DNA from 4 places in the Glutamicibacter sp. JL.03c genome. Region 2 is predicted to be linked to each of the others. Evidence: riboswitches for the same ligand, from Rfam matches in the RefSeq annotation. Region 2 holds a riboswitch; each other region holds the start of a gene.

Region 1 (7,430 bases), 190 kb from region 2:
TTGATGCGGTATTCGATGGCACCTGCCCATGGCTCATAGCCTTCAGCCAGCGACGAAGCGATGCCGGCGCCGCGGGTGTCGGTCAGGAAGCGGGTGCGGAAGCCGATCAGGCCACGTGCCGGAACCATGAATTCCATGCGAACCCAGCCGGTGCCGTGGTTCGACATGTCGGTCATGCGGCCCTTGCGCGAAGCCAGCAGCTGGGTGATAGCGCCCAAGTACTCTTCAGGTACGTCAATGGTCATGCGTTCCATAGGCTCGTGGACCTTGCCATCGACAACCTTGGTCACAACCTGTGGCTTGCCGACGGTCAGCTCGAAGCCTTCACGACGCATCTGCTCAACGAGGATAGCCAGTGCCAATTCGCCACGGCCCTGGACTTCCCAAGCGTCCGGACGCTCGGTTGGCAAGATGTTCAGCGAAACGTTACCGATCAGTTCCTTGTCCAGGCGATCCTTCACCTGGCGGGCGGTGACCTTGGCGCCCTTGACCTTGCCCGCCAGTGGCGAGGTGTTAATACCGATGGTCATCGAAATTGCTGGTGGATCGACGGTGATCAGTGGCAGCGGCTTAGGGTTCTCGAGGTCGGTGAGGGTTTCACCGATCATGATGTCTTCGATACCGGCAACTGCAACGATCTCGCCTGGGCCAGCTTCTTCAGCTGGAACACGCTGCAGGCCCCTGGTAGCCAAAAGCTCGGTGATCTTCACCTGCTTCATAGTGCCGTCCTGGCGGGCCCAATTGACCTGCTGGCCCTTGCGCAGGGTGCCGTTGATCATGCGCAGCAGAGCCAGACGGCCAAGGAACGGCGATGCGTCAAGGTTGGTGACGTGTGCCTGCAGAACTTCGCCCTCGTTGTAGGTCGGTGCAGGAACGTGCTTGATGATGGTCTCGAACAGCGGCTCAAGATCTTCGTTGTCTGGCAGGGTGCCATCGGCTGGCTGGTTCATCGAAGCGTAGCCGGCCTTGCCCGAGGCGAAGACAACAGGAACGTTCAAGATGGCGTCCAGATCCAGATCCGGGGCTTCATCAGCCAAGTCGGAAGCCAGGCCCAGCAGCAGGTCCATGGAGTCTGAGATGACGCCATCGATGCGGGAGTCAGGGCGGTCGGTCTTGTTGACCACGATGATGACTGGCAGGTTGGCGCCCAGTGCCTTACGCAGCACGAAGCGGGTCTGTGGCAGTGGGCCTTCGGAAGCGTCAACGAGCAGAACCACGCCGTCCACCATGGACAGGCCGCGCTCGACCTCGCCACCGAAGTCAGCGTGACCCGGGGTATCGATGACGTTGATGGTCATGTTCTTGCCGTCAGCAGCTGGGCCGTTGTAGAACACGGTGGTGTTCTTGGCGAGAATGGTAATGCCCTTCTCGCGTTCCAACTCGCCGGAGTCCATCACGCGATCTTCGGTTTCACCATGGCTGTCGAATGCGCCGGTCTGCTGAAGCATCGCGTTGACCAAGGTGGTCTTGCCGTGGTCAACGTGTGCAACGATGGCTACATTGCGAAGTTCATCGCGACTAATGGTGTTAGCTGACATGCGTGAAGGCTCACTTCCGCTCGAGGATTTTGGGTCTAAGGAGACGGGGCCAAAGTCGACCCAACAAACTAGTTTACGCTGTTCCTGCAAATACTCCGGTGCTCTGTGTCAGAACATACAAGAATTTCACGTAAAGTCGCGGGAAATCAAAGGTTGGATTGGGTGGAAATCCAATATCGAAGGGTCCTTGTGCCGTCTGGAGCATCCAGATGCGGTAATTGCTGATCCAGCTCCCCGCCGCATTTGAGGATGGTGGCGATGGAACCGGCGTTGGTGCTGTCGCAGGTGACCAATGCCTGGTCCACTCCCGCGGCTCGCACTTCGCGCAGGCCGAACTTGCACAGGGCCGCGGCCACGCCACGGCGCCGATGCCCGGGAACGACCCCGTAGCCGATGTGCCCGCCGGATTGGTGCAGCCAATCATTGAGTTCGTAGCGCACGGAGACACGCCCTACCAGTTCTCCGTCGTCGAAGGCGGCAAAAAGCGCCGAGCGCACCCAGCCATCGGGAATGCCTTCTGCGCGCCTTCCCGCGCTCATCCGGTAGATGAACTCTTCCCACTGCTGATCTGCGGACCAGGTTGGCAAGAATTCGAAGTCGTCGGCCAGCATCGCATGATGAGCATCGATGGCTTGCTGCTCGTCTTGACTAGCTAGTTCGCGAAATTCCAGGTCGGTGGTGAAGCTCATGCCGCAATTATGCCAGCCAGTGCGATCCGGTGGAATTCCGGTTCTCCCTAGTAGGTGATTTCCCGTCCTTCAACCTCTGCAAACCATTGCAGCGTCCCGCCCTCAAGGCTGTAGATCTTGCGGTGCGCTGGCTGTCGCTGCGCCAAAGACCGAGCGGCTTTTTCAGAGCGGACACCGCTCTTGCAGACTGTCACCAGGCTGTGGGCATTCTCAGGCAATTGCGGGTAGTCGCCGGCGAGCAGCTGTTCCAACGGCACATGGACGCTGCCCGGAATCGCCGCGATGTCCCGCTCCCAGGACTCGCGCACATCGATGACGAGCAATTGGTGCAGGGCTTCCAACGACTGCAGCTCTCGCACGCTCAGCGATGCGACCGGGTCCTCGATGGCACAGGCAACCGGCTGGTAGTCCCCCAGCTCGCTCACCGCCTCCCGTTGCGGGTCCGCCGTGAATCCCAAAGTCCGCACGCTCGCATTCAGGGCATCATAGAGCCACAGCTTGCCGCTGAGTGTTGCCCCGATCCCGGTGATGAGCTTGAGCGCTTCGGTGGCCATTACCGAACCGACCACTCCGCACAATGCTCCGAAGACCCCGCCTTCGGCGCAGCTCGGCACCGAATCAGCATCAGGAATATCGGGGAAAATATCGCGCAGCATCGGACCGGTTCGCGGGTCGAACACCGATACCTGTCCCGAGAACTGGAAGAGCGTTCCCCACACCAATGGCGTCCCGGTGATTTCCGCCGCGTCCGAGGCAAGGTACCGGGTGGCAAAATTGTCGCTACCGTCGATGACCAAGTCATAGGACTCGAAAAGTTCAATCGCGTTTTCTTCGCTCAGGCGTTCGTTCAGCGGATGGATGCGCACTGTGCTGTTGAGTTCTCCGGCCAGCCGCTGCACGGAGGCGACCTTGGGCAACCCGACATCGGTTTCCCGATGCATGATCTGGCGCTGCAGATTCGAGAGCTCAACGGTGTCGTCATCCAAGACCCCGATCTGGCCAACGCCCGCGGCGACCAGGTAGCTGGCGATCGGGCTGCCCAGTCCCCCGGCGCCGATGACCAGGACCCTGGCGTTGATGATGCGCCGCTGGCCTGCTTCGCCGACCCCCGGCAGGGTCAGGTGCCGCGAATAGCGGGCCAGCACGCCTGGGTCGATGCTTGGCGCCGGTTCGCACAGCGGCGGGCGCGGCATCAGAATTCCCCGACCAGGGTTTGCATGATTCCTTCTGTTGGCGAGGAGGCGAGCGCGGTGTCGCGGCGCGGGATCCTGCCAGCCAGCCGGGCGGCACGGCCGGCGCGCACTGCATCACGCATGGCTGCTGCCATCAGCGGGGCGTTATGGGCACGGGTGACGGCACTGGCCAAGAGGACCGCGTCGCACCCTAGTTCCATTGCCAGCGCGGCGTCTGAGGCGGTTCCCACCCCGGCATCCAGGATCACCGGCACATTGGCCCGGGAAACGATGGTGGAAATATTGTGCGGGTTCAAGATCCCCAGCCCGGAGCCGATGCGGGATCCGGCAGGCATGATCGCAGCGACCCCGGCATCCTGCAATCGCTGCGCTAGCGCCGGGTCATCGTTGGTGTAGGCAAACACCTGGAAGCCCTCGGCGACCAATTGCTCGGTGGCTGAATACAGCTCCAGCGGATCCGGCAGCAAGGTGTGCTCATCGGCGATGACTTCAAGCTTGATCCAGTCGGTCTCCAGGGCTTCACGGGCCAGTTGCGCGGTCAATACAGCATCCCGCGCGGTGAAGCATCCGGCGGTATTAGGCAGCGGGATCACGCTATTGCGTTGCAGTAGCTCGTAGACGTTCCCCGCCCCGGCAGCAGAAAAGTGCCTAATGGCGACGGTGGTCAGCTCGGTGCCCGAAACGGCCAGGGCGCTCTCCAGCGTCGCCAGGGATGTCGCCCCGCCGGTGCCCAGGATCAGTCTCGAAGTCAGGGTGCGCCCTGCGACGACGAACGGGTCGGTGTCCGCGTCGAGTCGGTTGATTTCTTGCGATTCCATCTTTAGCCTCCTTGGGCTGCGGTGACGAGTTCTACGCTGTGCCCGTCTTCCAGCACCTTGCTGTTCCAGCTGCTGCGAGGGACAACCGCACCATTGACGGCGGCGGCCACGCCGAGCTTGCTGCCGTCAACAGCTTGAGATTCGGTGTCCAGTTCCTTGCCGATCTGCGAACTGACAAATTCACGCAGGCTCGTCCCTGCTGAGAGCCGGACTTGCTGGGAGTTGAAGGTGATGTTGATCGGGGTCATCCGAGGTGCTCCAGTGCGAGAGTTGAGGAATGGGTTGCAAATCGTTGGGGGTCAACGTCTTCCAGCATGGGATGCGTGGTGTTGTTTTCGATGAGGTCGGCGGTCAGTTCGGCACCCAGTGGGCTCAGCAGCACGCCGTGCCGCGAATAGCCGGTGGAGAGCACCAACCCTGGGTCCAGGCGCCCTATCAGCGGGCGGTCATCGGCGGTGGCTGGCCTTGGACGGGCCATCACTTCGTTCAATGTGCAGTCGCTGATTCCCGGCACGAGCCGGCGTGCATCGTCCAGGAGCGTGTACATGGCGCCAACGTTGACCTCCGGGTTGCCGTCTTCCCTGACGCTGGCCCCCAGCACCAGGCTTCCGTCCTTGCGCGGGACGAGGTAGACGTTGCGCCGGTGGACAATGCCGCGCACAATGCGGTTGAGCATGGCGCAGCCCGCGGGACCTTGGATCCTGAGGATGTCGCCGTATACCGGACGCAATGGAAGGCCTTTGAGCCCTTGGATGGTTCCGAGGGCGGTGGCGATGATGGTTTGGTCTGCTTCCAGTACCTGCCCCGTCGAGGTGCGCACGGCGCTGGTTCCTGACTCGTCGGTGAGCAGTTCTTCGGCTTGTTCGCGGATCACGTGATGGCCGAAGTGCTTGAGCAAGATGCGCACCACGCTGCGCGGATCGATCTGGTGGTCTTCGGCGCACAGCACCGCTCCGGCGATATTGCTGGCAAGGGCTGGCTCCAGGGATCTGGCCTGGCTTGGCAGGAGTTTTTCGGCGCTAAGTCCCAGCGATGACTGCAACTCGACGAGCTCGTGGAGGGCCTCGCGGTCAGCGGGTTCGGCGGCTATGACGAGTGTGGAACTTTTAAGGTAGTCCGGGCGCGCCCCGGTGGCCGCTTCGATGCGATCAACGAACAGAGGATATCCGGCATTCGATGCGGCCAGCAGCTGGTGCAACGGGCCTTGGCCCCACACTGTTTCCGCTGCCGGTGCCAGCATTCCGGCTGCGGCGTAGCTGGCACCCTGGCCGGGAGCAGGATCGATGATGGTGATGCTGTGACCGCGCGAGCTCAGCTCGAAGGCGGTGGCGAGGCCGATGATTCCGGCGCCAACAATATTGACATGCACGGTGGCACGATTCCTTCCTACGGCGGCATGACCCGCATCAGGTGTAGCGGTCGGCTCAGTGCCCTCTCAGCCTGGTCGAGTCAGGCTCCCGCGGAGTAATTGCGATTATAAGCATGATGCAGCTCCTAAAAGCGAACTGTTCTTGACTTAGTGACGTCATCTTTTGTGATGTACTAACTGACATGGAGAAACAGGACTATCCCATGAATTTATCGGCGGATTCCCCGCTGTTCCGCGATGTCGTTGATCTGGAGCGGCAACTGCTCGACCCTTCGCTTCGCCACGATGGAGCGTGGCTGGAAGGCATCCTGCATGAGCAATTCTACGAAATCGGCGCGAGCGGACGAATCTTCGACCGGTCTGAAGCCATCAACCTGCTCACGGTTGAAGATACGGATGCTCCTGCACTGCATGTCGTTGATCCGTCGGCAGTCCGCCTGGCAGAGGATCTGGTCCAATTGCGCTGGGCCACTGATGGGACTCGCCCCGCATTGCGCAGTTCCATATGGATTCGGGATGCAGGCCGATGGCAGATGCTCTTCCATCAAGGCACCCTCATGGCCCAACCGGTAGCTACTGACGCACGTTCAGAGATTGCGCCGTCGGCTGACCGCGACGACGTATGCGTGCTCAGGAAGCTGAAGTTCACCGACGCCGCCGCGGTGCATGAGGCGTTCACCTCGCACCCGGATATGGCGCGGCAGGGCGACGTTGATACTCCTGCGAAAGCACGGGCTTACGTAGACTTCCTGCTGGGCAATGACCAGGTTCAATGCCCGCTGGCCATCACGATCAACGATCGATTAGTGGGCCTGGTATGCGGTACCGTGGATCGCTCGAATGCCAACGCATGGATCTGGTACTGGATGCATCACGAATATCGCGGCCGGTCACTGGCGACCAGGGCCGTTGCGGCCTTGGTTGATCACCTTTTTGACGAGCTGGGCCTATTCCGGCTGGAATTGGGCCTGCGGGCCAATAATCCCGGGTCCCGGCATGTGGCGGAGAGCAACGGTTTCCTGCCCGAGGGAATAGAGCGCGGCAAGTTCCTTGTCGACGGTGAACGCATCGACGTTTATACCTATGCCCGACTGAAAACAGATCCGTCCTCCAACGTGCAGCCTTTGCCATTACAGCTCGCGTGATGCTTTATCCAGAACGCAAAATAGTCGCGGAATCCGTGGTGGATTCCGCGACTGTCTTTGTGTCCCTTTTAGGTTCTGTTCGGGATGGTTAGATGCCTGGTGACGTTGGCGGTGCTGGCGGTGCCGAATCCGGACCGTCGGAGCTCAGCTTGTCGGTATCGATCTTGTCGAGGGTACGGGCCGCTGCTTCGCGACCACCAAGGCCGAAGGCGAGAGCGGCTGCAAGAGCTGCACCGATGACGATTGCGCCGAAGGCCATGTTGATGATCGAGTCAGCGATTCCCATGTACTTCAGGCCCATTGCCACGAACAGTGCAATGGCGGTGTAGCGGATGATCTTCGACGCTGTAGTGTCACCCATGAACTTGCCGATGACGTTCGCCACGACGAAGCCGGCGGCAATTATTGCTGCACCGAAGAGGATCTTGCCGCCCAGTTCCAGAATCTCGTTCAGGATGTTGGTGATTGCCGGGAAGTTCAGCATCTGGGCAGCCATCACACCGAAGAACAGTACGATTGCAATCTTCACGATGCCGGCGATGATGCCCGATGCACTCTTGCCTTCTGGGACAACGCCCCAGCCAGCAACTACGCGGTCAGTGCCAACACCCTGCAAGGTGGACTCCAACAGCTGGCCGACAAACTTTGCGATCAGGAAACCTACCGCCAGCAGGACCA
Region 2 (7,430 bases):
CGCGGAGTCAACGAGCACCATCAAGGAACTGGGAAGCCTGCCCATGCCGCTGATCGGCGTGGCCGACACCTTGGATAACGCCCAGGAACTGCTCAAGTCCCATCCGGCCGTGCTGATCACCAAAGCTGGCGAAGTGATCGCCGCTGCCACCGCAGCAGACCTGCTGGCTTACTCGACTCGCTAGAGACTTCTCGAAAGGACTGATATCGATGACCGAAAATACCCAAGGCTCCAACACTCGCTTCGTCCATGCTGGACAGGAATTCGAGCCACGCACCGGCGCCGTCGTGCCGCCATTGCACTTCTCCTCGACTTACGCGCAGGACGGCATCGGCAACCTGCGCAGCGGCTATGAATACGGCCGAGGCGGCAACCCGACCCGCGATGCCTTGCAGGCACAGCTGGCCGGAGCAGAATTCGGCACCCACGCCTTCTCCTTCGGTTCGGGACTTGCCGCCGAGGACTCCCTGATCCGCGCCATCCTTCGCCCAGGGGATCACATTGTGCTCGGAAACGACGCCTACGGTGGAACCTTCCGCTTGATCGACCGCGTCCTGGGCGACTGGGGCATCGGTAATACGCCGGTGAACATGGCTGATGAAGCCGCATTGGCTGCAGCCATCGAGAAGAACAAGGCCAAGCTGGTGTGGGTGGAAACCCCGTCCAACCCGATGATGACCATCACCGATATTGCCAAGGTCGCCGACATCGCCCACGCAGCTGGCGCCTTGCTGGTCGTGGACAACACCTTCGCCAGTCCATTCCTGCAGCAACCGCTGACTTTGGGCGCTGACATCGTGGTGCATTCCACCACCAAGTACATCGGCGGGCACTCCGACGTGGTCGGCGGCGCCGTGATCGTCAAGGACGCTGCCTTGGCGGAAAAGATCGGCTTCATCCAGTTTGCCGTTGGCGCAGTGTCCGGCCCGATGGATGCCTTCTTGACCACCCGTGGCCTGAAGACACTGGGCGTGCGCATGCGTGCCCACTCGGAGAACGCGGCCCAGGTAGCCCAGTGGCTGCGCGAGCGCAGCGAGGTCGAACGCGTGCTGTACCCGGGCTTCGAAGACCACCCAGGCCACGAAATTGCCAGGAAGCAGATGAGCGGCTTCGGCGGCATGGTTTCGGTCCAGTTCAAGGGCGGGGAATCCGCAGCCCGCAAGATTGCCGAAAGCACCAAGCTGTTCACCTTGGCTGAGTCCTTGGGCGGCATTGAGTCATTGATGAACTACCCATCGGAAATGACCCACGCTTCGGTGAAGGGCACCGAGCTAGCCGTGCCGGTGAACCTGCTACGCCTTTCGGTGGGCATCGAAGATCCGGTGGATCTGATCGAGGACCTCGACAAGGCCTTCACCAACCTCTAAGCAGCACAAAAGGATGCGCGGAGCAGTTCATCACTGAATTGCTCCGCGCATCCTTCTTGGGCTTTCACATTCTCGTGCCGAGCTAGCGCTGTCTCTTGGCCGGCTTGGGCGAAACGATATTGAAGTAGCGGTTGCTGCTGGGGATCCACATCAGGGCCACACAGAACATGACAATCGCCGCCAGCAGGGAATAGCGTCCGAAACGCATCAGCAACGGCAAGGCGGTGATCACGCCCAGCCAGGTCAGATTGGTGCGTGCCGAGCGCTGGCCCATGAACAGCCGGTAGCCGAGCACCCCGCAAGCGCAGCCAGCGGCGGCAAAAAACAAGGCCAAGGCAATGGCTCCGAAGTTCAGCGAAGCATCGTCCCTGTGCTCATAAATCAGGAACCCTCCAAAGCCGAGAAACAGCACTCCGGCGAGGAGCCAAAGGAACTGGGCAATCTGCAGGCTCCCGGGGACGGGCTCGTCTGGGCGTCGCGGCAAGAGTGGTTTTTTCACACCTATAACACTACGTGCTTTGTCGCGGTGCCCGATCTCACACGGATTGAGCACTGACAATCAGAGGGGTTACACGTTAGTGTTAAGTGTTCGCGAACATCAGGTTTTTCCTTCGCATCCAGCCCAATTTTTGAGGCCGGAGCCTTCTCGTGTTGTATTTTCCGCAAAGTGTGTGCGGGTCTTTATGTCATAGGGGAGCGCTTGGTGAGCGTGACTTGTATCTGACTGTGCAGCCTATACGTCGTTTCTTTGGGGACGGCCAAGGCCCATCCCCAACGAATGAGGTAATTCTTCGTGTCTTCTGACATGCCCGTAAACACCGACGACAACCAGACCCCAGAAGAGCCAACGGTTGTTTTCTCCGAACTTGGTCTGGATGCCCGCGTGCTTGCAGCACTGGCTGACCTGGGCTATGAAAAGCCATCGCCAATTCAGGCCGCCACCATTCCAATGCTTCTCGAAGGCCGCGACGTTGTCGGCCTGGCCCAGACCGGTACCGGTAAGACCGCCGCCTTCGCGCTTCCTGCCCTGTCCCGCATGGCAGAGCTGGCTGATACCAATGGTCCAGCCCGCACCCCACAGATCCTGGTTCTGGCGCCAACCCGCGAGCTGGCCCTCCAGGTAGCTGAAGCTTTCACTTCCTACGCCAAGTACCTTCCTGACTTCACCGTCTTGCCAGTGTACGGCGGCTCCCCATACGGCCCGCAGCTCAACGGACTGCGCCGCGGTGCTCAGGTTGTTGTTGGTACTCCAGGTCGCGTAATCGACCACATCAACAAGGGTTCTTTGGACCTGTCCAACCTGCAGTACGTGGTTCTCGACGAGGCCGACGAAATGCTGCGCATGGGCTTCGCCGAAGAGGTCGACAAGATCTTGGAAGCCACCCCGGAAGAGAAGCAGGTTGCCCTGTTCTCGGCCACCATGCCACGCACCATCCGCCGCATCGCTTCGGAATACCTGCGCGACCCGCAGGAAGTTGCTGTCAAGTCCAAGCAGTCCACCGGCACCAACATCACCCAGCGCTACCTGCAGGTTATGGGTGCCCACAAGCTGGACGCCATGACCCGCATCCTCGAATCCGAGGAATTCGACGGTGTCATCACCTTCGTACGCACCAAGATGGCTACTGAAGACTTGGCTGACAAGCTGAAGGCCCGTGGCTTCACCGCCGCAGCCATCAATGGCGACATCCCGCAGCAGCAGCGTGAACGCACCGTCGAGAACCTGCGTTCGGGCAAGATCGACATCTTGGTCGCCACCGACGTGGCAGCTCGTGGCCTGGACGTGGAACGCATCAGCCACGTCATCAACTTCGACATCCCGCATGACACCGAGTCCTACGTGCACCGCATCGGCCGTACCGGTCGTGCAGGCCGCTCTGGCGACGCGATCCTGTTCATGACCCCACGCGAAAAGTACCTGCTGCGTGCCATCGAGAAGGCTACCCGCCAGCCGGTGACCCAGATGCAGCTGCCTTCGCTGGATTCGGTGAACAACCGCCGTATCCAGAAGTTCACTGATCGCATTGATCAGACCATCAGCGGCCAGGACCTGACCACCTTCCGTGAAATCGTCGAGAAGTTCGCCGCTGATCACGAAGACCTGGATCAGCTCGAAATCGCGGCTGCGTTGGCTCTGATGGCTCAGGGTGGCCGTCCATTGCTGATGACCGAACCAGTGATTCCTCCTTCGAAGAAGGCCCGCATGGATCGCGATCGCCCAGAGCGCGGCGACCGTGGCGATCGCGGCCCACGTGCCCGCAAGACCGCTGCCGAAGGCAACGCCATGTACCGTCTGGCCATCGGCCGACGCAACCGTGTGCAGCCAGGCTCGATCGTCGGTGCTTTGGCCAACGAAGGCGGCTTCAACTCCTCGGAAATCGGCGGCATTGAAATTCGTTCGGACCACACTTTGGTTGAGTTGCCAGCGGAGCTGAGCAAGGATCAGTGGCGCGCACTGTCCAAGACCCGCATTGGCGGCGAGCTGATCAGCATGGAGCTGGACTCCGGCCGCAAGCCACGTCGTGACGACGAAGGCGACCGCGGCGGCTTCCGTGGCGGACGCGGCGGGGACCGTGGTGGGTTCCGCGGTGGCCGTGGCGGTGGCTTCAACGACCGTCGTGGTGGCGGCGAGAAGCGCTTCGGTGGTCGCGGCGGCAAGGATCGCTTCAGCGATTCGGGCCGCAGCGGCGGACGTCGCGACTACTAAGCCAGCGCTTCCGCAGCTCACCAGCTGCACAGCGAAACGCCCCTGGATCAAGCTTGAGAGCTTGGCCAGGGGCGTTGCCCGTTTAAACCGCGGAAAGCGCGTCTGAACCAGGCCTACGAGGTGGTATTGCCTACCGGGATCTGGTCTCCGAGGTACACCGTTCCGCCGCTGTCGATGAATTCCTTGCTCTTCGCAGCCATTCCCGCCACGGCAGCCTGTTCCTGAGCAGAGCCGAACTCATCACGGATGTCCTGCGATATCCGCATGGAACAGAACTTCGGGCCGCACATCGAGCAGAAGTGGGCCGTCTTGGCGGGTTCCGCGGGCAGGGTTTCATCATGGAATTCCTGCGCGGTCACCGGATCCAGGCTCAACGCGAACTGGTCATTCCAGCGGAACTCGAAGCGCGCCTTGCTCAATGCATCATCTCGTGCGGTGGCCCCGGGATGCCCCTTGGCCAGATCTGCGGCGTGGGCGGCGATCTTATACGTGATCACACCGGTTTTCACGTCATCGCGATTAGGCAGTCCCAGATGTTCCTTGGGGGTGACATAGCAGAGCATGGCGGTGCCATAGCGGGCGATTTCGGTGGCACCGATAGCGCTGGTGATGTGATCGTAGCCGGGTGCGACATCGGTGACCAGCGGACCGAGCGTATAGAAGGGCGCGCCGTCGCACAGTTCCTGTTGGCGTTCCACATTCTCGCGGACCATATGGAATGGAATATGTCCCGGCCCTTCCACCATGACCTGCACGTCGTACTCCCACGCGCGCTGGGTCAATTCGGCCAGCGTATCCAGTTCAGCGAACTGGGCGGCGTCATTTGCATCGGCGATGGAGCCCGGACGCAGCCCGTCACCCAAGGAGAAGGCGACATCATACTGGGCGAAGATCTCGCAGAGCTCGTCAAAGTGGGTGTAGAGGAAGTTCTCTTCATGATGGGCCAGGCACCACCCTGCCATGATGGACCCGCCGCGCGAAACGATCCCGGTGACGCGGTTCGCCGACAGCGGGACATAGCGCAAGAGCACGCCGGCATGGATGGTCATATAGTCCACGCCCTGCTCGCATTGCTCAATAACGGTGTCGCGGAATATCTCCCAGGTCAGGGCGTTCGCTTCCCCATTGACCTTTTCCAGTGCCTGGTAGATCGGCACGGTGCCGATGGGGACCGGCGAATTTCGAATGATCCATTCACGGGTGGTGTGGATGTCATCGCCGGTCGATAGGTCCATCACAGTGTCTGCGCCCCATTTGGTGGCCCACTGCAATTTGGAGACTTCTTCTGCAATGGAGCTGGTCACGGCGGAATTGCCGATATTCGCGTTGATCTTCACCAAGAATGCTTTGCCGATGATCATCGGTTCGGATTCAGGATGGTTGATATTCGAGGGGATGATCGCTCGTCCGGCGGCAAGTTCGCTGCGCACCAGTTCGATATCGCAGTCCTCGCGCAGGGCAACGTAACGCATTTCCGGGGTGATGATCCCGGCGCGAGCGTAGTGCATTTGCGTCACCGTTGCCCCGTCAGCGGCCTTGAGCGGGGGAGCGGAGCGTCCTGCCCACTCTTCGCTTGCGGTGCCCCGTCGGACCGCTGAACGGCCATCGTCATGCAGGTTCCGTGCGCGCCCCGCATATCTCTGCACGTCTCCACGCTCAAGAATCCAGGATTCCCGAAACGGTGTCAGTCCTTGCGTTGGTTCGCTTCCCGGCCCGCTGGTGCGATACACAACCACTGGCTCGTTGGGCTGGCCATTGGGGGAGTCCGCAAGCTTGATCTGCGTAACCGGAACTGAAATCCCATCGGCTTCGCGAAACGCGAGAGAGTGGGCGGAATGCTGTTCAAATTGTTCCATTGAGAAACTCACTTCCTTCGCCGGCATTACCCGGACAGGTTCAACGGTCGCGGACAGCTGCAGTCCGATCTCAGCCCCTGCCATGGGGCTCCCGTGTGGTCGCAGATGACACTAGCACGAAAATTTCTGGTGGAGGCAACCAGAGTCCACATCGTGACTGCAACGCGATGAAGGGAACCGGTAAAAGAACGAAGAAAAATTGGCCCGTTTCGAGCCAGAAATAAAGTTCGCGGAGAACGAAAAGAGAGACAATCTGGATCCAGATTGTCTCTCTTATTTCGAGCCCCCTGCCGGAATCGATCCGGCGACCTCGTTCTTACCAAGAACGCGCTCTACCACTGAGCTAAGGGGGCAACGAGTAAATACTCTACACAGGTTTTTGGTGTTTGCAAAATCCTGAACGCATTTGTAGTTGAGGTCACAAGAGTCCTACTCAAGTCATGAATGAAGGCTATATGCCAAGCGCCATCCGGATGTTCATGATGGTCGGAATAATCGCGACGAAAGGCTCTCGATTTCCGATCAGCCAACGATGGAATACGGCGACAAGAGATTTATTGGCCAGGCGCATTGGATTTATCGCGCGGCTCCATTGGTCGACACTACCTGGCTTGGGAACGCGAGGTTTCAGGTATGGATTCGCTGGAGGAATGAACGGCGTATCCGGCTGGCTGTTATCTGGGATTGGCCACCAAATTCCGCTCAGTGAGCATCGTCACCCAAGCACTTTTGTGCCAAGGATCGTCCCGCCTGAACCAGAGGGTTTGGTAAAGCTCGTTCTGACTAGTAATTATTCGCGATTCAAGCCGTCGTTGGACAGCAAGATCTCGATTTTTGTTTGCACGAGAATCCGTGTAGAGTATTTACTCGTTGCCCCCTTAGCTCAGTGGTAGAGCGCGTTCTTGGTAAGAACGAGGTCGCCGGATCGATTCCGGCAGGGGGCTCTGAGTGAGAAGCCTTCTTGGCTTCTACTGGATTGCTTCTCACTTGTGGCGGCGTAGCTCAGCTGGTTAGAGCGCACGACTCATAATCGTGAGGTCCCGGGATCGAGTCCCGGCGCCGCTACAGATTTAGCCCCGGAATCCTGTTGGATTCCGGGGCTTTCTCGTCCCCGGAACTTCTGAAAATTGAAATGCCTCCGAGCGCATCAAATTTGCAGCCGGAGGCATTTCATCGTTCAGGGTGCAGCTACTCTTTCTCGCCCTGTTCCTTGCTTGTCGAGGCTTCCTTGGCGAGCATCAACAGACCTTGGATTACGTCAGAATCCACTTCTTGGCCCTCGGGTTTCTCGCTGTTGGCATCATGGCCATGAACTTCTGTGTGCAGCCGCTGCATCTGCATATCAAGCTTCGTGGCCACGGCCGCGGCGTCGGCGAGTTCTGTAGCCAAATGCGCTGGTACTTCACCATCGTATTTGTAGAAAATCTTGTGCTCCAGGCTGGCCCAGAAATCCTGGGCGATCGTTCTGATCTGCAGCTCGACGACGACATCGATCGGCCC
Region 3 (7,430 bases), 150 kb from region 2:
CCTTCGGCGTGAAAAAGCGGTCGGTGCCCGCCCTGAACTGCAAGGCGCCGACGCTGATCTTCTTGGCGCCGCTGCTGGTGCTCTCGGCCCTGACCCTGTTCCTCGGCGTGTACCCGCAACTGGTCGAACCGCTGATGCTGCACTGGTCCGCGGCCCAGGGCGGACCGGGCAAGATGCACCTGTTGCCTTTTGCCGGGCTCAACCCGGCACTGGGTTTGAGCGCCATCTCGGTGAGCCTGGGTGTGGCCTTCTACTGGATCCGCCGCCGAACCGACACCGGCGCGCCGCTGCGCCGCTTGATGACCTCGGCCGAAGAAATCTACCGCATGTCGGTGAACGCACTGGATATGGCCGCGATTTGGATCACCGGTCGCACCCAGCGTGGTTCGCTGTCCTTCTACCTCGGCGTGATCCTCGGCGTGGTGCTGGTGATCCCGCTGGGCATCGCGCTGACCGTGGCCACCCCGTGGCCATCGAACTGGATCATTGCCGATCATCCGGCGCAGATCTTGATTGGCGCCATCATCATCGCCGGAGCCGTGGTGGCCATCATCGCTCCGAAGCGTTTCATGGCCGTGCTGATGGTTTCGGTCACCGGCTACGGCATGGTCGCGATCTTCGCGCTGCAGGGCGCCCCGGATCTGGCGCTGACCCAGCTGCTGGTGGAGACCATCGTGCTGGTGTCCTTCGTGCTTGCCCTGCGCGCCCTGCCCAAGCGCCTGTGGGGCGGGGTGGCCCGGATCAAGTGGGGCCGTGCCGTGATGGCGATCGCCCTGGCGGTGATGGTGATCTACATTGCCATCGCCATGATGGGCGCCCGGCAGGAATCGAGCATCTCGCTGGCCTGGCCGGAGCTGGCCTACCACGAGGGCTACGGCAAGAACATCGTGAACGTGGCCCTGGTCGATATGCGCGTGTGGGACACCTTCGGGGAAATCACCGTGCTGGCCGCGGCAGCCACCGGCGTGGCCTCGCTGATCTTCGCCGGCCGCAGTTTCGGCAGCCGGGTGCGTGCCCAGGATGTGGCCCCGGGAAGCATCGACTCGGGCTCCGAAGCCATGGGCGGCAAGGAATCGAAGGAAGTGGAGCTGCGGATCGCCCGCCGCTTCGCCTCCAGCGGCAACCAGGACTGGCTCATGGCGGGCAGCACCTTGGTGGCAGAACGCCGTTCCATCATCTTCGAAGTGGTCACCCGGCTGATGTTCCACTCGGTGCTGGTCCTCTCGGTCTACACGCTGCTCACCGGGCACAATACCCCCGGCGGCGGATTTGCCGGCGGCCTGATCGCCGGGCTGGCGCTGACCATCCGCTACCTGGCCGGCGGGCGCATCGAGCTCTCCGAATCGATCAGGGTCGCTCCGGGCATGCTGATCGGCGGCGGAATCGCCCTGGCAGGCGCGGCAGGGATCGTGCCGCTGCTGCTGGGCGATGAAATCTTCACCACCTACGCCATGGAATTCTGGTTCTTCGGCGAGCACAAGTTCGTCACCTCCACCGTCTTCGACATCGGCGTGTACCTGGTGGTGCTGGGCCTGGTGCAGGATGTCCTGCGTTCCCTGGGCAGCGAGATCGATTCGCTCTCCGAAGGACGCAGCCCGGTGGACCGCCATGACTTTGTTGAAGCATCACGGACAGGAGTTGGACGATGAGCGTGAACATCACCTTCCTCGTGATCACCGGGGTGCTGCTGGCTGCCGGATTCTATCTGGTGCTCGAACGCACGCTCACCCGCGTGCTGCTGGGCATCATGCTGCTGGGCAACGGCATCAACCTGCTGATCCTCACCAGCGGAGGACGGCGAGGGGTCGCCCCGCTCTTCCAATCGGGGCTGGCGGCCGAGGAATACTCGGACCCGCTGCCGCAGGCGCTGATCCTCACAGCCATCGTGATCACCTTCGCGGTCACCGCCTTCCTGCTGGCGATGATCTACCGTTCGTGGACGCTGACCAGCGCCGATGAACTGGCCGATGACACCGAAGATATCAAGGTCTCGCAGAAAACCGCTTACGATGAAGAGGAAGACTCGCCGGTGGCAGAGGACACGACCGAATTCGTCGATGAAGAAGGCCGCCCAGTGCGCGAGGGGGAAGAGTGAATTTTCTGGACTTGGCACCCCTTGCGGTCGTCCTGCCGATTATCGGCGCCGGAGCCGCGTTCCTGGCCCGCCGCCAGGTGCGCACCCAGCGGCTGATCACCATCGGCGTCCTGTGCCTGACCCTGATGCTGGAAGCCGGGATGCTCGCGGCGGTGTGGGGCGGGGAAAGCTACGCCATCCACATCGGCGGCTGGTATTCGCCCTTCGGCATCGCGCTGATGGTTGATGGCTTCAGCTCCTTCATGCTGCTGGTTTCCACCCTCGTCTCGCTGGCCGTGCTCTTCTTCGCCACCAGCCAGGGCTTGGCCGACGGCGAAGAACCCGGCCCGGTCTCGGTCTTCCACCCGGCCTACCTCATCCTGCTGGCCGGAGTGTCCAACGCCTTCTTGGCCGCCGACTTGTTCAACCTGTACGTCGGGTTCGAAATCCTGCTCACCGCCAGCTACGTGCTGCTGACACTGGGCGGCACCGCCGAACGCATCCGCGCCGGTACCACCTATGTGGTGGTGTCCGTGGTGTCCTCGGTGATCTTCCTGATGGCCATCGCCATGACCTATGCCGCGACCGGCACGGTGAACATGGCCGACCTGGCGGTGAAGCTGCCGGAGCTGGATCAGGGACCGCAACTGATTTTGCATGTGCTGCTGCTGATTGCCTTCGGCATCAAGGCCGCGGTGTTCCCGCTGTCGCTGTGGCTGCCTGACTCCTACCCGACGGCGCCAGCGCCCGTGACCGCGGTGTTCGCCGGCTTGCTGACCAAGGTCGGCGTCTACGCGATCGTGCGTACCGAAACGCTGCTCTTCCCGGGCGGGGTGGTCAATGCCGGGCTGCTCGTGGTCGCGGCATTGACCATGGTCATCGGTATCCTCGGCGCGCTGGCGCAGACGGACTTCAAGCGCATGCTCTCCTTCACCCTGACCAGCCACATCGGCTACCTGATCTTCGGAGTGGCCGTCGGGGGACCGCTGGCCATCGCCGCGACCATCTACTACGTCGGGCACCACATCATCGTGCAGACCTCGCTGTTCATGGTGGCGGGATTGATTGAGCGGCGTGCCGGAAGCTCGAATGTCACGAAGCTCGGATCGCTGGCCAAGCTCTCGCCGGCCCTGTCGCTGCTCTTCTTCATCCCGGCCATCAACCTGGGCGGCATCCCTCCGTTTTCCGGATTCCTCGGGAAGTTCGGCTTGCTCCATGCCGCGGTGCAGGATGCGGATCCGCTGACCTGGGCTGTGGTGGGCGCTGGCTTGCTGACCAGCCTGCTGACGCTGCTGGCGATCATTCGCGTGTGGGCCCGCATCTTCTGGCGTCGCGCCGCTGATGCCGAGGTGCCCAACCAGGAACTGGTGGATGAAGCAGCCGCGGTAGCGGCCGAAACTGCCGCCGGAGGGGCGCAGAACCCTGCCCTGGGCTTGAAGCTCGCGCGGGAATTGGAGGCGAAGTCCTTGCCGTGGGGCATGCGCTACGCCACCGGGTCGCTGGTTGCCGCAGGCATTGCGCTGACCATTTTCGCCGGGCCGATTTTCGATTTCTGTGAACGAGTCGCCGCGGAGCTGATCGCCCGTGAAGCGTACATCACCGCGATCTTGCCACTTGGATAGGGGGGACGATGCCGACTAAGAATTTGAAACCCGGCGACCAGCGTATTGATGACGCGCTGGATACCTCTGGCGTGCGCCACCGGGCGACACTCAAGCAGGAATGGCCGCTGCTGGCCCTGCTGCTTTTCGTGTGGTGCGCCCTGTGGCAGGACTTCTCGCCGGCGAACCTGATCTTCGGCGCGATCATCGCGCTGCTGATCGTCACGCTCTTCCCGCTGCCGCCGGTGGTGCTTTCGGGGCGCATGAACCTCTGGTACTGCCTGCAGCTGTTCATCTGGTTTATTGGCCAGGTGTTCGTGGCCAGCTTCGAAGTGGCCAAGCTGGCGGTATTCCGCGGGAAAAGGACCCGCAGCGGCGTGATCGCGGTTCCGTTGCGCACCGACTCGGATCTGATCGTGACCACGGTCGGCCATGTGCTGACCTTGATCCCGGGGTCCTTCGTCATAGACGTGGATCGCAGCTCCTCCACCTTGTACCTGCACTACATCAACATCGAGTCGCAGCAGGATATGGACCGCGCCCGCGAGGCGGTGCGTGACATCGAACGCCGCATGATCATGGCGATCGGCAGCCGTGATGAATTCGATGCGATCAAGCACGAATGCGGACCCAACCTGATGCGAATGAGGGGCAAAAAATGATGGAAATCGTGATGTGGATTTGCGGCATCATGCTCGGCCTGGCCACCCTTGCTTGTGTCATCCGCGTAGCCAAGGGGCCCTCGATCCTGGATCGCGTGCTGGCCCTGGACGTGATGCTGCTGATCATCTCCGCGGCCCTGTGCCTGGAGATGGCCTTCAACCGGCACACCGACTATTTGCTGTTCGTCATCGCCGCCTGCACTCTGGGCTTCATCGGCTCGGTCACCGTTTCGCGCTACGTTTCCGATCAGAGGAATGCCTGATGGAGATGTTCTTGGATATTCTCGTCGCGGTGCTGCTGATCCTGGGCTGCCTGATGTCGCTGATCGCCGGGATCGGCCTGCTCACCTTCCCCGACATGCTCACCCGCATGCACGCGGCCACAAAACCGCAGGTCCTTGGATTCCTGCTGATCTTCGCCGGGCTCGCGATCCACCTGCGCAGCTGGGCAGTGGTGCCGCTGCTCCTCCTGGCCTGGGGCATGCAGCTTCTGACCGCACCGGTATCGGCGCACATGATCGGTCGTTCGGGCTACCGCACCAAGCACGCGGCCAAGGACTCGCTCTACGCAGATGAGCTCAAGCAGGTCGTTGACAAGGTCGGCAGCACTCCGGGCACCGGCGCCATCGACATCTCGTCGAAGGAAGCGGAGAAAGCCGAAGACTAGAGAGCAGAAAGGCGGCGTCCCACCCATGGTGGGACGCCGCCTTTCTCGAGAACTACTTGCTGAAACGCGCGACGACCTTGTTGGTGCCACGGTCTGCCAGCACCTGGATGGTGGCGGCAACAATGGATGAGAAGATCGCAAATCCCAGAGCCTGGCGCAATGAGGCCTCAGCCGCTTCTTCGCTGCCCTTGCGAGGAGCCTTGTTTCCGGTAAAACCCTTCCACAGCTGATCAACCAGCTTGCTGCCGACAAAACCGGCGCCGATAGAAATACCTGTGGTGGCAAGTTTCTGCACTGTATTCATTTTGCCCTCGCTTCAATGTCGCGACTTATCGTTCCTCTGCCCAGCATACCTGCGGTATGGTAGGTGGGCAGTAATTTTCCGACAGGGGAGCGTCAGACTTCGAAGCTGGAGTCGCAAGACGCTGAGAGTGCGATAGATCGCAGACCCTCGAACCTGCTCCGGCTAGTACCGGCGAAGGAAGTCGAGCATCTCGGATGCGGACGTGGGCGCAGCGCGCCTTCAGCCCGTACATCTCCCCTCCTTGATATAGGAGGACCAACAATGAATCCAGCAGCAGCAAAGCCCCGCCAGGGCTGGCGCGTCGTCGACATCGTCACCGCATCGGTGATCGCCGTCGCCTCGGGCGTCATTTTCTGGGCCTGGAGCGCAGGCTACGGGCTGTTCTCCCTGGCTTTCGCAGCATTCCCGCCAGCAGCCGCACTGTTGACCGGTGTCTGGCTGTTCCCTGCAGTGCTCGGCGCGCTGATCATCCGCAAGCCGGGTGCTGCGCTGTACTGCGAACTGCTGGCCGCGGTCATCGAAGCGCTGCTCGGATCCCACTACGGGCTCACCGTGCTGATCTCCGGACTGGTCCAGGGACTGGGCGCGGAACTGGTCTTCGCGGCCTTCCGCTACCGCAAGTGGAATCTGGGTGTTTCACTGCTCGCTGGCCTGTTCTCCGGATTGTTCGCCGGTGTGTCCGAGGCCTACATCCTGGCGTACTACGTTGAATACACCCCGGCGCTGAAGCTCTTCCATGTGGTTGCCACCGGCGTCTCCGGCCTGGTTGTTGCCGGCCTGCTCTCATGGCTGGCCACTCGCGGCTTGGCGAAGACCGGCGCCCTGGGCGCCCTGGCCAGCCGCCGCGCGCATCTGGAAACCGGAAAACTGGCCGCAAAATGAGTTCGGTGGCCAATACCGGTGCCGCTTCTGCCACCCGCCGGGGCACCGAGATCATAGCCCGCGGATTCGGCTGGCACCACGCCGAACGCGACAAGCCAGCCATCGCGTCACTGGATCTGGAAATCCCCGCGGGTCAAAAGGTCCTGCTGGTCGGTCCTTCCGGGGCCGGCAAGTCGACCTTGTTGCATGCCCTGGCGGGCCTGCTGGAAGCCGATGACTCCCAGCAGTCCACCGGGCAGCTGCTGATCGACGGATCCGATGCCTTCGCCCGGGAGCATCCCGTCGGCCTGATGCAGCAGGATCCGGAAACCCAAGTGGTGCAAAGCCGGGTGGCCGACGATGTGGCCTTTGGCGCCGAGAACCTGGCGGTGGATCCGGCGATCATCCGCCAGCGCATTCCCGAGGCGCTCGACGCGGTCGGCTTGGGCATGCTGCCCTTGGACCATCGCACGCAAGAGCTCTCCGGCGGGCAGAAGCAGCGCCTGGCCCTCGCCGGGATCCTGGCCATGCAGCCGGGAGTGATGCTGCTGGATGAACCCACTGCCAACGTCGACCCCGAGGGCATCGAGCCCTTGCGCGATGCTGTGCTGAACGCCGCCGAGGTTTCGGGCGCCACGCTGCTGGTGGTCGAACACCGGCTGGATGCCTGGGCCGGGCATATGGACCGGGTCATCGTGCTGGAACCAGGCGGCGGCGTGGCCCACGACCTGGATCCGCGGCGATTGATCGATGATGAAGAACTGCGCTCTGAATTGTCGGCGGCCGGATTATGGGTGCCGAATTATCTGCCGCAGGTGCCAACCGCCGTCACCGAATCTGGCGAGCCGCTGCTGGAAGCACGGCAACTGGTCAGTGCCCGCTCTGGCGACGCGCCGCGGACCCAAGCCGTGGATCTGTCGGTGCGCGCTGGCACCGCCACGGTGATCCGCGGCGAGAACGGCGCCGGGAAATCAACCCTGGCCTTGACCATGGGCGGCTTGCTGGTCCCGGCGGCAGGCCAGTTGCAGGCTGCCCGGGGGCTGGCCAACGGGCTGGATGCTTCACCCTTCAGCTGGAAAGCAGGAGCGCTGATCGGGCGGATCGGCTCGGTCTTCCAGGAGCCGGAACACCAGTTCGTCACCCAGAGCGTGCGCGAGGAATTGGCCTTCGCCCCGCTGCGCGCCAAAGCCAGCGCAGGCCACGAGCTGAAATACGATCCGGCCGAGGTGGATGCCCTGGTCGACTCGCTGCTGGCGCGCTT
Region 4 (7,430 bases), 1.5 Mb from region 2:
CTCATCCGCAATCATTTCCGGTGTTCCCACCATCGTGCAGTGCCCGCCGCCAGCGGCCAGCAGGCCAAGCAGTTCACGGACCGTCGGCTGATGCAGCTCTATGAGGCGCAAAATGGTGGTGTACCTACCCGCCGGTCCGGTGAACTCTTCCAGGGGCGGCAGCTTCGGAACGGGCTGGTCCAATGGCCATGAGCTGGTGTCCTGCTGCAAAAATACACCCAGTTGGCGCAGTGCATCCTCGGTGGGCAGCAACTCGTTGAGCGTGCGCTGTTTAGCTTGGGCTTCTTCCAGCGTGCGCCCCACGTAGGTAACCAATCCCGGCATGATCAGGGCTCGGTTCTCCGTTCCTCGCAGGTCCTTGGTGCGGCGCGAAATATCGCGGGCGAATTCGGCTGCCATGCCGCGGTCGGCCGCTACCGAGTAGATCGCTTCGGCATGGGCGGCGGCTAGTTCACGTCCGGCGGGCGAGGATCCTGCTTGGAAGAGGACCGGTTCGCCATATTGGGAGTTGGGCATATTCAACGGACCCCGCACCGCAAAGTGCTCCCCTTCGTGATTGATTTCCTGGAGCAGGGATGCATCGGTGAAGTTCCCCTCCCTGTCAATCCGGACCGCTTGCTGGGGGTAGGAACCCCAGAGCTTGTGCAGAACATCAATGAATTCACCGGCCCTGGCATATCGTTGCGCGTGCGCGGGCAGTTCGCCGAGCGAGTGGTTCTGCGCTTCAGTGTCCCACATGCTGGTCACCACGTTGATGCCGGCACGCCCCTGCGAGAGATGCTGCAAGCTGCCTAGCATGCGAGCAGCATGGAACGGCGAGTAGAAGCTGGCGGAGATGGTGCACACCAGTCCGATGTTCGTGGTGCATTGGCTGATGGCAGATAGCAGTGTCACCGGTTCGAAGAACCAGGTGGGGCCAGCCTGCGCGGCACTGGATGACACCGCTTGCCCATCGGCGAAGAACACCGCATCGAGCAGTCCCTTTTCGGCCAGTTGCGCCAGCTGGATGTAGTACTGCGTTTCCGAAAGCTGCTCGGCGGCCGAGTCCACGGCCCGCCAGGCTGCTTGGTGATGGCCGGCGCCATAAAGGAACAAGTTCAGGTGCACTTGTTTCTTCTGGCTCATCCTTTCACCAGCCCGCCGTCAACGATGAGGTTTTGGCCGGTCACTCCGCGAGAATGCGGCGAGGCGAAGAACAGCACGGCATCAGCCAGTTCTTCAGGCGAAGTGACCCGCCGCAATGGTGTTCCAGCGGCGATCAGGTCGAATACTGCCTCGGGCGTCGCAGCGGAGGCGTCCGTGGTGCGCAAAAGTCCGCCGGAGACCATGTTGACGTTGATCCCTTCGGGGCCGAGATCATCGGCGAAGGTACGGGTCAAGGACAAGAGGGCAGCCTTGGTGGCGGTGTAGTCATGGTACGGCACCACGGGGTGCTGGAACAGATTGGTGCCGATGTTGATGATGCGTCCAAAACAGGCTTCACGCATCCCCGGAAGTACTGCTTGGATAGCTGCAACAGGGGCTAGCACCGATCCGGCAAACTGGGCGCTCAGTTCTGCCGCTGAAATCGCTTCCGCCCTTGAACGCGCGTCGCCGTTGAAAGAGAAATCCACCAAGGCGTTGTTCACCAGCGTCGAGACCGGACGCCCGAAGTGGTTTCTGATCTGGGCCGTCATCGATTGCAGTGCGTCTTGGTCGCGAACGTCGGCGCGGATGGCAACGGCGGTGTCCGGGTAGAGCGCGACGAGCTCTTCAGCAGCCTGTGCCGAAGAGCGGTAATTAATTGCGACTTTCGCGCCCGCTTCGAGGAACGCCCTGCTGATGGATGCGCCAAGTCCTCGCGCCCCGCCGGTGACCAGAATGACCTGATCTTCGAGTGGAAGGGCAACTGTGTGTGCTGACGTTCGGGTATCCGTGCTCATCGTGCTTGAACTCCTTGACGGCGTCTTGGGCGAACGGAACCTGGCCAAGGACGCGAACGGTTCAACCTACAGGGTGCACACATGCGCTGAATCTAGGACATTCCCTTCGCCAGTACTAACTGGATCAGGTTCAACGGGTTTTCTCTCAGCCGCCCTGCGGCACCCCGTGTCACTGCTCCCATTTGTAGCACATCCAAGTCCTAGCCGTAGAACATTACTTCATAGATCCCGCGAGTTTCGGGGGTAGGTTCTTGGACAATCCAAGCTTCCCCGCCCTGTGGAACGACGAACTCCATGCTTATTTCATTTGCCGGAATCGAGCACCGTAGTGACTTCTCGGCAACCACTTGTCCATCCTTTTGCGCAACAAGTCGAACGGCGCCGACCCCCTGGCACGCGAACTGTACCAGATTTTTCTGTCCAGCCGTGGTCTCGACGGTCAAATGATCGCCCAGAGCTTCCCCTTCTTCATTAGCGGAGTAAGTATTTGCTGAACCTGCTCCCGAGCTGAACCCATTCTTTTCAAGAAAATCGGATTCTAGTTCTTCACGTGATCCAGTCAGACCATCATGGTTCATGATCACGGCGCCAAAGCCGATCATCGGCGGGAAGAGATCGGTGATGTCATCAGAACCGTACTCCGCTTCCCCTGATGTTTCTTCCCCAACGCCCCCTGCCCTAGTGTCCGAAGTTGATTCTTTTGGAAGTTTCAATTGAGAAACCGGGGTGGTGCACGAGCACAGCCCAAAAATCAGAACTAGGACCAGCGGCAGTTTCCGCTTCACAGGCACTCCAATATGGCTGAGGATGAACTTTATCATTGACCTTATGTTAGGAACCTGAATTAAACAACGCACGTCAAATCATAGAAACGGTATCGTTATACAAGCTTGAAATGCTGGATGAATCGAATTCACACCGATCTCACACTCAAACACGTGTCAGGTGCAGCTAATCGGTCCACCCCTGCTCATATAGTTTTCTAGGGGCATGGCCCCTTGACCCTCTTCCACTTCCTAGGAGCCGTACCACCGCATGCGCCTGCTGCGTCGCACCCTCTCATTTGCACTCATCGCCTCATCCCTCGTCCTCACGGGATGCTCCACCCTCGATTCCATCGAGCAGCACCGCGTTCCCGACGCGCAGGCTGACACCACCTGGGACAGCGCAACGCAACGCGCAAGCTACTCCGAGTCGCTTGAGCTGCTCGCGAAGATCGATATCAAGGGCCGCGCGCCGAAGACCGGGTATGAACGCGAAAAATTCAGCAAGGGCTGGAAAGACCCAGACCACAATGGCTGCGATGCGCGCAATGACATCCTGGCTCGCGACTTGGAAGACGTGAAATACAAATCCGCTTCCAGGCCCTGCGTGGTACTCAGCGGAACCTTCCACGACCCCTACACGAATACCACCATCAACTTCGTTCGTGGCCAGGGCACCAGCACCGCGGTCCAGATTGACCACGTCGTCGCCCTTTCGGATGCATGGCAAAAGGGAGCGCAGCGCTGGGAAGAAAACGCCCGGTTCAAGTTCGCCAATGACCCGCTGAATCTCATGGCCTCGGACGGTCCGACCAACGCGGCAAAGGGCGACAAAGATGCCGCTTCGTGGCTTCCGCCCAACAAGCGTTTCCGTTGCGAATATGTCTCCCGCCAGACCCAGGTCAAAGCGAAGTACGGGGCTTGGATGACCAAGGGTGAGCACGATGCCATCGAGCGAATCCTGAAAAACTGCGTGAAGCCAGCATAATGTCGCAGCAAAAGATCCTCCTTAAGGCTTATCGTCAAATTGATAGATTTGTGGCACTATGGATATTAGTCAAGCCAATAGCCATTATGTTCACTGACTGCTGGCAAAATTCTCAGCTGCAAAGGCTTAGTGATGAAGACACGGTTGTCGGGAGCTCTCCTGTTGTTTACCAGCGTTTGCCTCTTCGGCTTTGCCCTGAACACAGCTCATCGGGATACCGCCATGGCCTGCTGGGTACTGTCCACGATTTTCTTCATTCCAGCAGCCATGCTCATGCTCGGAGCTATCGTTGGCGCCTCATCGGTCACCGCCGCCAAAACACGCCAGAACCGACAGCGCTAGCCTCCTGACGATATTTCAAAGCAACGCATCAACTGCAGGCTGGTGCGTTGCTTCGACTATTTAACCGCTAGTTTTCGTTGCCCTGAAACAGCAATTTAACCTCCAGGCATCGACAGGTTCACCTAGATGCGATAGACATAAGTCTTGTCACACTCGTCACTTTTAGGAGTACCCATGTCTGCATTCAGGCAGATGAGAAAGCTCAGTCTTGCCTCCCTGGCTACCCTCTCGCTGGTAGCCACCGGAACCGCCATGGCCCAGGCAACGTCCACCGAGGAATCAACCACCAGTGCCTCCCCTGCGGCAGCAGATGCTGTGACCCTGGACCTGGTTGGCATCAATGACTTCCACGGCCGGATTGCTGCCGATAGGGATTCCGCCGGCGCAGCAGTCCTCGCAGGGGCCGTTGATCAATTGCGTGCAGAGAACCAGAACACGCTTTTCCTCTCGGCAGGCGACAATATCGGAGCGTCGACCTTCGCTTCCGCGTCCCAGGAGGACACTCCAACGATCGATGCGCTCGGCGCCGCCGGACTGGATGTTTCCGTCGTAGGCAACCACGAGTTCGACAAGGGCTTCGAGGACCTGACCACGCGCGTCACCGACCGCTACGCGGCAGCCACCGGCCAGTCCGGCGAGGACTACGCACTGGGTGCCAACGTCTATAAGGCCGGCACCAAGACTCCTGCGCTCAAAGAATACGCAATCCGTGAAGTCGGTGGACTGTCTGTTGGCTTCATCGGCACCGTCACCGAAGATGTCCCATCGCTGGTCTCCCCCAGCGGCATCTCCGGACTGGACTTCGGCAGCGAAGTCGAAGCAGCTAACCGTGTAGCCAAGGAGCTTAGCGACGGCGACGACGCAAATGGCGAAGCCGACGTGATCGTCCTGCTGACCCACAATGGCTCGGCCAGCGCCGACTGCTCTGCCATCGCCGGAGAAACCACTTCCTACGGGGATCTGGTCCGCAATGCCAGCGGCGATATCGACGCGATCTTCTCAGGCCACACGCATTCTTCCTACGACTGCTCGATCGCTGGTCCTGACGGCGAACGCCCGATCATCCAGTCGCACCAGTATGGAACGACCCTGGGCAAGGTCAGCCTCAATGTTGATCCAACCACCGGTGAAGTCCTGAACGCTTCCAGCACCCGCTTGCCACTGGCCACCGAGTCGGCCGACGGCGAATGGACCGCCAACTACGAAGCCAGCCCAACCGTTGCAAAGATTGTCGAAGAGGCCGAAGCAGAAGCTGAAGTTGTTGGCAGCGTTGAGGTTGGCAAGATCTCTGAAGATATCTTGCGCGGTGGCGACGTTCCCGGTGCGGACCGCGGCGTCGAATCAACGTTGGGCAACACGGTAGCTGATATCCACCTGTGGGCTACGTCCAACGACGATTTTGCCGGTGAGCCAGCCCAGATTGCCTTCATGAATCCTGGCGGCCTTCGCTCAGACCTGCTATATGGAGAAGACGGCACGGTGACCTATAAGGCGGCGGCCGAGGTCCAGCCGTTTGCCAACACGCTGATCACCTTCGACCTCACCGGAGCGCAAATCCGCGAGGCACTGGAACAGCAGTGGCAGCCGGAGGGTTCCGAGCGCAGCAAGCTGCACCTGGGCATTTCGGATGGCCTGTCCTACACCTACATCGAAGACGCGGCAGCGGGTGAGCACATCCAGGAGATCACCTTCAATGACGAACCATTGGACGAGTCGGCTACCTTCCGCGTCGCCGCCAATGCGTTCTTGGCTACCGGTGGCGATAATTTCACCGCCTTCGCTGAAGGCGCCAACCACGCCGATTCAGGCCAGATCGATCTCGATGCCACTGTGAACTACTTCAAGGCCCATGACGTGGTCGAGCCAGCACCGCTGGGGCGCGCAGCAGCTATCGATCCTGAAGCACCGTCGGAATCGCCAAGTGAGACTCCAACGGAATCGCCAAGTCAAACCCCGGACGAATCGCCATCTGCTTCACCTTCCGAGTCGGCCAGCGAGGACCCAAGCTCGGATGAGAGCAGCTCGGCAGAGCCTACCCAGTCTTCAAGCTCCTCAGCGGAGCCAACCGAAGATTCCTCGGATGATTCAAACCAGCAGGATAACGAAGACCTAGCAGACACCGGTTTCAGCGCCAGCTGGATCGGCATTGCCGCAGGTGTCATAGTCCTGGCTGGTATCGTCTTGCTCCTGATTCGCCGCTTCGGAAGCAAAGCCGGCCGCTAAGAACAACAGGGCATATAACAAGGGGCATCACCACGGAATATCGTGGTGATGCCCCTTGTACGTAGTGGGAACTAGTCGATGACCAATTCGCCCATGCTGTCCCAGCCTTCGCCTTCGACCTTGCGCGAAACGATCTTGGGAGTGGAGACCAGCAGCGGGCGCATGGATTCCAAGCCTGCTGCGAAGTGTTCGGAGTTAACGTGGGCAGAAGCTGCCTCGTCATCACGGAAGGCTTCAACAAGTACGAACTCGTTGGGGTCCTCCACGCTCACGGACCAGTCGAACCAGAGGTTACCTTCTTCGGCGCGGGTGGCCTTGGTGAACTCTGCAACGTGGTCCATGAAGTTCTCGGTGATTTCTGGCTTTACCTGATATTTAACAACGATGAAGTACATGGTTCTAGTCTAGGGCTGATTGGCTGATGGTGCTTTGCAATCGGATGTATTCTTTATCCCGCCGTGGCATGCCATCGACCACAAGATCATAGGAATCTTCAATCAGTTCCAGCAGCAATTCCGGGTCCAACCCTGCGCGGATGGAATTCCAGTGCTTCTTGTTCATGTGATAGCCAGGAGTGATTTCCGGATGCTCGCTGCGCTGCTGATCAGCGAGGGCAGGCTCGCATTTAAGATTCAGCACCAGCTCTCCGCGCACATTCATTAATAGGCCAAACATCTTGGCCTTGTCCCTATCCCTGCCGAAGACCTTGAAAACCGTGCTTTCCGGTCCAAATGGATAATCGACGAAGGCGCAGGGCATGCTCAGGCACAACTGCGCCCACTGCTGTTCGAGGGGTTCTTGGCTCCCTTTATTATTCATTCTCACCTCGACTACCGAAATGGGTATTCAATTTTCGGACACGTATTCATCACGACGTCCAGCCCCGCATCCTTGGCACGCTGGGCCGCCTCATGATCGATCACGCCCAATTGCATCCAAACGGCTTTCGCCCCAACGCTGATCGCTTGATCGATGATGTCTCCAACCTTCGATGAATTCACAAAACAGTCAACCACGTCGAGGGGACCGGGGATATCGGCTAAACGCGCATAGCCTTGTTCCCCCATCACGGTCTGGGCGTCCAATGAGACCGGAATGATCTGCATGGATAACTCATCACGCAAGAACCGCGCAATGGACGGGGCCACACGCGACGGGTTGTTGGTCAGGCCAACGACGGCCCACCGCCCC

What was found. Region 2 has a riboswitch for thiamine pyrophosphate ahead of thiC (phosphomethylpyrimidine synthase ThiC). Riboswitches for the same ligand answer to the same signal wherever they lie in the genome.
Region 1: it holds a riboswitch for thiamine pyrophosphate, as region 2 does, so the genes downstream of both, thiO (glycine oxidase ThiO) here and thiC (phosphomethylpyrimidine synthase ThiC) in region 2, are expected to answer to the same signal.
Region 3: it holds a riboswitch for thiamine pyrophosphate, as region 2 does, so the genes downstream of both, OF385_RS12140 (ECF transporter S component) here and thiC (phosphomethylpyrimidine synthase ThiC) in region 2, are expected to answer to the same signal.
Region 4: it holds a riboswitch for thiamine pyrophosphate, as region 2 does, so the genes downstream of both, OF385_RS01690 (3-oxoacyl-ACP reductase) here and thiC (phosphomethylpyrimidine synthase ThiC) in region 2, are expected to answer to the same signal.

The regions. Positions count from the first base shown of each region.
Region 1 covers NZ_CP107575.1:2,282,001-2,289,430, forward strand. Annotated here, with positions in the region: gene typA (translational GTPase TypA) at 1-1,538, opposite strand, end outside; gene OF385_RS10495 (GNAT family N-acetyltransferase) at 1,685-2,227, opposite strand; gene OF385_RS10500 (ThiF family adenylyltransferase) at 2,275-3,420, opposite strand; gene OF385_RS10505 (thiazole synthase) at 3,420-4,238, opposite strand; gene thiS (sulfur carrier protein ThiS) at 4,241-4,486, opposite strand; gene thiO (glycine oxidase ThiO) at 4,483-5,607, opposite strand; TPP riboswitch at 5,605-5,709, opposite strand; gene OF385_RS10520 (GNAT family N-acetyltransferase) at 5,811-6,752, shown strand; gene OF385_RS10525 (mechanosensitive ion channel) at 6,841-7,430, opposite strand, start outside.
Region 2 covers NZ_CP107575.1:2,468,796-2,476,225, reverse strand. Annotated here, with positions in the region: gene OF385_RS11470 (cystathionine beta-synthase) at 1-184, shown strand, start outside; gene OF385_RS11465 (cystathionine gamma-synthase) at 210-1,367, shown strand; gene OF385_RS11460 (hypothetical protein) at 1,450-1,866, opposite strand; gene OF385_RS11455 (DEAD/DEAH box helicase) at 2,173-4,074, shown strand; gene thiC (phosphomethylpyrimidine synthase ThiC) at 4,188-5,930, opposite strand; TPP riboswitch at 5,926-6,035, opposite strand; tRNA gene OF385_RS11445 (tRNA-Thr) at 6,212-6,283, opposite strand; tRNA gene OF385_RS11440 (tRNA-Thr) at 6,803-6,874, shown strand; tRNA gene OF385_RS11435 (tRNA-Met) at 6,922-6,995, shown strand; gene OF385_RS11430 (GTP pyrophosphokinase family protein) at 7,119-7,430, opposite strand, start outside.
Region 3 covers NZ_CP107575.1:2,620,270-2,627,699, reverse strand. Annotated here, with positions in the region: gene OF385_RS12175 (Na+/H+ antiporter subunit A) at 1-1,649, shown strand, start outside; gene OF385_RS12170 (Na(+)/H(+) antiporter subunit C) at 1,646-2,095, shown strand; gene OF385_RS12165 (Na+/H+ antiporter subunit D) at 2,092-3,696, shown strand; gene OF385_RS12160 (Na+/H+ antiporter subunit E) at 3,705-4,337, shown strand; gene OF385_RS12155 (monovalent cation/H+ antiporter complex subunit F) at 4,334-4,600, shown strand; gene mnhG (monovalent cation/H(+) antiporter subunit G) at 4,600-5,004, shown strand; gene OF385_RS12145 (DUF4235 domain-containing protein) at 5,057-5,308, opposite strand; TPP riboswitch at 5,382-5,505, shown strand; gene OF385_RS12140 (ECF transporter S component) at 5,570-6,190, shown strand; gene OF385_RS12135 (ATP-binding cassette domain-containing protein) at 6,187-7,430, shown strand, end outside.
Region 4 covers NZ_CP107575.1:355,577-363,006, reverse strand. Annotated here, with positions in the region: gene OF385_RS01695 (LLM class flavin-dependent oxidoreductase) at 1-1,125, opposite strand, end outside; gene OF385_RS01690 (3-oxoacyl-ACP reductase) at 1,122-1,922, opposite strand; TPP riboswitch at 2,006-2,099, opposite strand; gene OF385_RS01685 (hypothetical protein) at 2,123-2,743, opposite strand; gene OF385_RS01680 (HNH endonuclease family protein) at 2,958-3,674, shown strand; gene OF385_RS01675 (hypothetical protein) at 3,807-4,016, shown strand; gene OF385_RS01670 (bifunctional metallophosphatase/5'-nucleotidase) at 4,191-6,239, shown strand; gene OF385_RS01665 (putative quinol monooxygenase) at 6,311-6,634, opposite strand; gene OF385_RS01660 (MmcQ/YjbR family DNA-binding protein) at 6,639-7,058, opposite strand; gene OF385_RS01655 (CoA-binding protein) at 7,070-7,430, opposite strand, start outside.